Megalodesulfovibrio gigas DSM 1382 = ATCC 19364: one gene and its partner. The protein of the gene in region 1 binds, or shares a complex with, the protein of each later gene. Links are inferred from orthologs where the notes say so. Each region holds a gene or a part of one and is shown in the gene's direction. Other genes may lie near its edges.

The links. The genes of interacting proteins can lie anywhere in the genome.
Region 2: the proteins of mnmE (region 1) and mnmG are in contact, whole or in part, in a solved structure (PDB 9HIP), measured with the Escherichia coli proteins. The link is inferred for Megalodesulfovibrio gigas DSM 1382 = ATCC 19364 from one-to-one orthologs.

Annotation. Positions count from the first base shown.
Region 1 is NC_022444.1:3,143,270-3,146,284, reverse strand. What follows is about bases 53-3,000. They hold mnmE (tRNA uridine-5-carboxymethylaminomethyl(34) synthesis GTPase MnmE), read left to right. Parts: upstream 53-800; coding sequence 801-2,201; downstream 2,202-3,000. Other genes in these bases: DGI_RS13810 (peptide chain release factor 3), read left to right, coding at 2,342-3,000; jag (RNA-binding cell elongation regulator Jag/EloR), read left to right, coding at 53-788. Outside these bases: more of jag, read left to right, coding at 1-52; more of DGI_RS13810, read left to right, coding at 3,001-3,015. UniProt on the Escherichia coli protein: Exhibits a very high intrinsic GTPase hydrolysis rate. Involved in the addition of a carboxymethylaminomethyl (cmnm) group at the wobble position (U34) of certain tRNAs, forming tRNA-cmnm(5)s(2)U34.
Region 2 is NC_022444.1:2,905,536-2,908,517, forward strand. What follows is about bases 60-2,974. They hold mnmG (tRNA uridine-5-carboxymethylaminomethyl(34) synthesis enzyme MnmG), read left to right. Parts: upstream 60-516; coding sequence 517-2,433; downstream 2,434-2,974. Other genes in these bases: DGI_RS12700 (M20 family metallo-hydrolase), read left to right, coding at 60-493; DGI_RS12710 (PilZ domain-containing protein), read left to right, coding at 2,549-2,974. In the rest of the region: more of DGI_RS12700, read left to right, coding at 1-59; more of DGI_RS12710, read left to right, coding at 2,975-2,982. UniProt on the Escherichia coli protein: NAD-binding protein involved in the addition of a carboxymethylaminomethyl (cmnm) group at the wobble position (U34) of certain tRNAs, forming tRNA-cmnm(5)s(2)U34.

The DNA of each region.
Region 1 (3,015 bases):
GCGAACCGGTGCTGCAGCTCTCCATGCCCGAGCCAGGCAAGATTCTGGTGGGCGTGGATGCCGGCGAGGACGCCGGGCTGCTCATCGGCAAGGAAGGCGGCACCCTGGCCGCCCTGCAATATCTGGCCAACCGCATTCTGGCCAAGCAGTGCGAAGGGCCCCTGCCTCGCGTGTCCCTGGAGGCCGGCAACTACAGAGAACGCCAGGACGACACCCTGCGCCAACTGGCCCTGGGCCTGGCGGAAAAGGCCCGGACCACGGGCAAGGCCCAGTCCACGCGGCCGCTTTCGTCGTACCATCGCCGGGTCATCCATCTCGCCTTGCAGGAGGATGGCGGCATCGTCACCCGCAGCAAGGGCGAAGGCGCGCTCAAACGGGTGATCATCATGCCCAAGAAGGTCCGCCGTGCCCCGGGGCCGGAGGACGGCGCCGCAGTCGAGGCTGTTGCCGGTGCTGCGGACGCGCCCCAGACCAACGGCCGGCCCGAGGCGGGCTCCAATGGCAGTGCTGCCGACGGCGGCGAGTCTCCCGCCAAGCCGCGTCGGCCCCGGCGTCCCCGTCGCAGGCGCAGCCAGGGCGATGCCCAGCGGCAGGCCGCTGGCGCCGAGCAGGGCCAATCGGCCGGCGAACAGGATAATGTCGGGGGTGACACCGGGGGCGATATCAGGGGTGATATCGGGGAAGCCGCTGCCCCTGCCCCTGCCTCTGCCCCGGCACCCGAGCCGCCCACCGCGATGACGCCTGCCGAGACGTCCCCCGCGACGCCTCCCCCGCCGGCAGAGCAATAATCGGGCAGCGCCGTGTCCTACTCCGGGGACGACACCATCGCCGCCATCGCCACGCCGCCCGGCCAGGGCGGGGTCGGGGTGGTCCGGCTCTCTGGTTCGCACTGTCGCGAGGTGCTGGCCCGCATGTTCCGGCCCTCAGCCCGCGCAACTGGCGAGTTTCTCCCAAGACACCTGCACCACGGCCATGTGCTTGATGCGCATGGCCGGGTGCTTGATGAAGGCCTGGCCGTGTTCTTTCCCGCCCCCCGATCCTTCACCGGGGAGGATGTGGCCGAGTTGCACTGCCATGGCGGCGGCGCCATTCTGCGAGCGGTGCTGGAAACCGTGCTGGCCACGGGGCTGGTACGGCCGGCATCGGCCGGGGAGTTCTCCCGCCGGGCCTTTCTGCACGGCAAGCTGGATCTCACCCAGGCCGAGGCCGTGGCCGAGGCCATCGCCGCCCCCACCACCGCCGCGGCCCAACTGGCGCAGGACCGCCTTTCCGGAGCGTTGTCCCGACGCATCGACTCCCTGCGATTGATTCTGGAATCCCTCAAGCGCGACTGCTGCCTGGCTGTGGATTTCCCCGAGGACGAAGTGGAATGCCTGCCGCCGGATGCGTTCCAGGCGCAGGTGGCTGAGGTCCGCGAGGCAGTGGCCGGGCTGGCGGCCCAGCATCGCCGGACCCGTGTCTGGCGCGAAGGCGCGCTGGTGGTGCTGGCCGGGCGGGTGAACGCCGGCAAGTCCAGCCTGCTCAATGCCCTGCTGGGCCGGCAGCGGGCCATCGTTTCCGAGGTGCCGGGCACCACGCGGGATTATCTGGAAGAATCCCTGCTGCTGGCGGGCATGGCCGTCCGGTTGGTGGATACGGCTGGGCTGCGCGACCAAGGCGAGATTGTCCCCGGCGGGCTGGACGGCGCAGAAGCCCAGGGCATTGCCCGCAGCCGCGAGTTGATGGACGGTGCGGATCTGGTGCTGCTGGTGGTGGATGCCCGTTCGGACGCCGCCGCGCAGCCGCACAGCCCGGAGCGGGCCCTGCTGGCCCGGCTGCATGATCGGGCGCTGGTGGTGTTGAACAAGATGGACGTGGCGGCTGCATCGGCCCTGGCGGCCTTTCCGGACGCCGTGCCGGTGAGCGCGGCCACGGGCCAGGGGCTGGACAGCCTGGCCACCATCATGGCCGACCGGCTGGCCGCTGCCGCACCGGAGCCCAGGCCCGGGGAACTGACACCCAATCTGCGTCAGACCATGCTGCTGGAACAGGCCGATGCCGAGCTGGCCGCGCTTGCCGCCGAACACGCCGCCGGCATGCCCTGCGACATCCTGACCGTGCGTCTGGATGCCGCCGTGGCCCTGCTGGCGGAACTCACCGGCGCCATCACCAGCGCCGCCATTCTGGATCAGATTTTTTCCAGCTTCTGCATCGGCAAATAGGCGGGTATTCTTCCTGTTCCACTGCACGGATACCGGACGGTTGACGTGGGGCAGGACTCAATCTTCTTCCCCTGAAAAAGCAGGCGCATCGCGTCGGCCGCGCGCGCAACGCCAGGGTGTTTCCAAGGCGATCCATACTCATGCAGAATCAATCTCTTCTGGCGGAACTGAAGCGGGAAACGGCCCGCCGCCGCACCTTTGCCATCATCAGCCACCCTGACGCCGGCAAGACCACGCTTACGGAAAAGCTCCTGCTCTTCGGCGGCGCCATCGCCATGGCCGGGGCCATCAAGGCCAAAAAGGCCGGCCGCCACGCCACGTCGGACTGGATGGCCATCGAGCGCGAGCGCGGCATTTCCGTAACGTCCTCGGTCATGAACTTCGACTTCAACGGCTGCGCCATCAACCTGCTGGACACCCCGGGGCACCAGGACTTCTCCGAAGACACCTACCGCGTGCTCACAGCCGTGGACTCGGCCCTGATGGTCATCGACAGCGTCAAGGGCGTGGAAGCGCAGACCAAGAAGCTCATGGATGTCTGCCGCCTGCGCGATACGCCCATCATCACCTTCATCAACAAGCTCGACCGCGACGGCCGTTCCCCCTTCGAACTTCTTGACGACATCGAACAAAGCCTGGGCATTGAGGCCGCGCCCCTGTCCTGGCCCATCGGCATGGGCAAGCTGTTCAAGGGCGTGTACGATCTGCGCCAGGCCCGTCTGCGCTTTTTTGCCGGCCAGGAAGGCCAGACGGGACGCGACGCCCGCCCCAGGGAAGCCGTGGTGCTCCAGGGACTGGACGACCCGGCCCTGGA
Region 2 (2,982 bases), 240 kb from region 1 along the record:
TCCAGATGAAGATCCGCTGTTCAATCCGGCCCACTCCACGTTCGAGCCCACCCGCAAGGAAGAGAACGTCCCCAATGTGAACACCGTGCCCGGGTACGACGTGTTCTATCTGGACTGCCGGGTGCTGCCCTCGTATCCGCCGGAAGAGGTGCTCGCCAGCATCCGGGCCATGGCCGACGTGGTGGAGCAGACCCGCGAGGTGCAGATCTCCATCGACATCGTGCAGCGCACCGACGCCGCCCCGCCCACCAGCCCGGACAGCGAAATCGTCGTCCGCCTCACGGAAGGCATCCGCGCCGTGTACGGCACCCAGGCTGTGCCCACGGGCATCGGCGGCGGCACCGTGGCCTCGTTTTTGCGCCGTCGCGGGTATCCGTGCGCCGTGTGGTCCACCTGCGTGCACAATGCGCATCAGCCCAACGAGTCTTCCTGCATCTCCTCCCAGCTGGGAGATGCCAAGGTCATGGCCCACGTCCTGACCCACACCGCCTGATCCCCTGCCGGGGTCTCCTCCCCATGGTCGTTTCATTGCGCGCGTTCCCTCCCCGGTTCGACGTCATCGTCGTCGGTGCAGGCCATGCCGGCTGCGAGGCAGCCATGGCCGCGGCCCGACTGGGGCTGGACACCCTGCTGCTGACGAGCAACCTCGACCGCATCGGGCATCTGTCGTGCAATCCGGCCATCGGCGGCCTGGCCAAGGGGCACATGGTCAAGGAAATCGATGCCCTGGGCGGCATGATGGGCCACTGGGCCGACGCTGCAGGCATCCAGTTCCGCATCCTGAATACCAGCAAGGGCCCGGCCGTGCGGGCCACCCGGGCCCAGATAGACCGCGAGGCCTACATGCGCGCGGTCAAGCGGTCCATCTTTCAGCAGGATCGGCTGTGGACCGTGCAGGACATGGCCGAAGGGCTGTTGATGGAGGCCGGCCGCATTGCCGGCGTGCGCACGGCGTATGGCCAGACGTTTGCGTCCCGGGCCGTGCTGCTGACCACCGGCACCTTTCTGCAGGGCACCATCCACGTGGGGTTGACCAATTTTCCCGGCGGCCGGCTGGGGGATGCCCCGGCAGCGGGACTTTCCGCCTGCCTGCGCGGCCTGGGCCTGGAGCTGGGCCGGCTCAAGACCGGCACCACCCCCCGCCTGCTCAAGGATTCCTGCGACTTCAGCAAAATGGAGCCCCAGCCGGGGGATGATCCGCCGCAGCCGTTCAGCTTCATGTCCGCCGGCGTGCCCCTGCCCCAGGTCCCCTGTTACATGACCTGGACCAACGAGGCCACCCACGCCGCCATCCGGGAAGGCTTCGACCGCTCGCCCATGTTCACCGGCGTCATCCAGGGCCGGGGGGCGCGCTACTGCCCGTCCATCGAAGACAAGGTGGCCCGCTTTCCGGACAAGGGTCGCCATCAGATTTTCGTGGAGCCCGAGGGCCTGGAGTCCCCGGAAGTCTACCCCAACGGCATCCCCACCAGCCTGCCCCTGGACGTGCAGCAGAAGCTGCTCGCCACGGTGCCGGGCCTGGAGCGGGCCGTGATCATGCGGCCGGGCTACGCCATCGAGTACGATTTCGTCTTTCCCACCCAGTGCCGGCCCACACTGGAGGTCAAGGCCGTGCCCGGCCTGTGGACCGCCGGGCAGCTCAACGGCACCTCCGGCTATGAGGAAGCCGCGGCCCAGGGTCTGTGGGCGGCGTTGAACATCGCCTGCAGCCTCGCCGGCCGGCCGGCCTTTCTCCCCGGGCGCGATCAGGCCTACATGGCCGTGCTGGTGGACGATCTGACCACCCAGGGCACCACCGAGCCCTACCGCATGTTCACTTCCCGGGCCGAGCACCGCCTGCTGCTGCGGGAGGCCAACGCCGACGCCCGGCTCACGCCCCTGGGCCGGGATCTGGGGCTGGTGGACGATGCGCGCTGGGCGGCATTTTCCAAAAAATCCGCCATGGTCCAGGAGCTGCTGGAGGGACTGGCCGGGGTGCAGGTGCGGCCGGACGCCGCCACCCGCGACGTGCTCCGGACCATGGGCGCGCACGTGCCGGCCAAGGCCGTCTCCCTGGCCGAGCTGGTGCGCCAGCCCGACCTGCATCTGGCGGATTGCGCCCCGTTGTGGCCCCACATTGCAGACTGCCTGCGCCAGCAGCCAGACGCCGTGCAGGAGGCGGAAACCATCTGCAAGTACGAAGGCTATCTCAAACGCCAAGCCCAGCTGGCGGCCCAGTCCAAAGGCATGGAACACACCGTGCTGCCGGCGGATCTGGTCTACCACGGCATCCCCGGCCTTTCCCGCGAGGTGACGGAAAAACTCGCCGCGGCCCGGCCGCACACCCTGGGTCAGGCGGCGCGCATCTCCGGCGTCACGCCCGCGGCCATCGCCTGTCTGGAAGTGCACCTGAAAAAACTGGAACGCGCCGGCGGCGGAGGTGAAAATTTGTAAGGGCAGTCCCCTTGCATGGTGAGTTGCAACAGGGCAGAATCAACCGACTCATGCACCGGCAGCGCCGCCCGCTTCCATGGGCCGCCACGCCATGTTGACCCCCACTGGAACATCCATGCTCAGGCCCCTTGCTGCCAGTTTTGACCGCAACTTCCTGGAGACCGTGCAGAATTCCTTCTTCACGAGTCTGGACCGCTTCATCGAGGCGCTGCCGTTTTTCCTGGGAGTGCTCGGCGTAGTGGCCATCCTGGCGGTGGGTGTGGGACTGTTCAACTTCATCCGCCGCCGGCTGCGTGGTCGGGCGGCTCCAGTGGGACTGATCATCAGGCCCCAGGAAATCCGGACCGTGCTGGACCGGGCCATCCAGGAGCGCAGCCGGCTGGATCTGAGATTTCTGCCGGCGGATTCCTCCCGCAAAACCATGCCCTGCGCCTTGCTGGACATGACTGCCACCGCCCTGACCCTGGATCCGCCCTCCTTCGTGGAGGTGCGGCCGGACTGGATGGGCCGGCAGGTGGAGTGCTTTTTCCGCCACCTCACGCCCAAGGG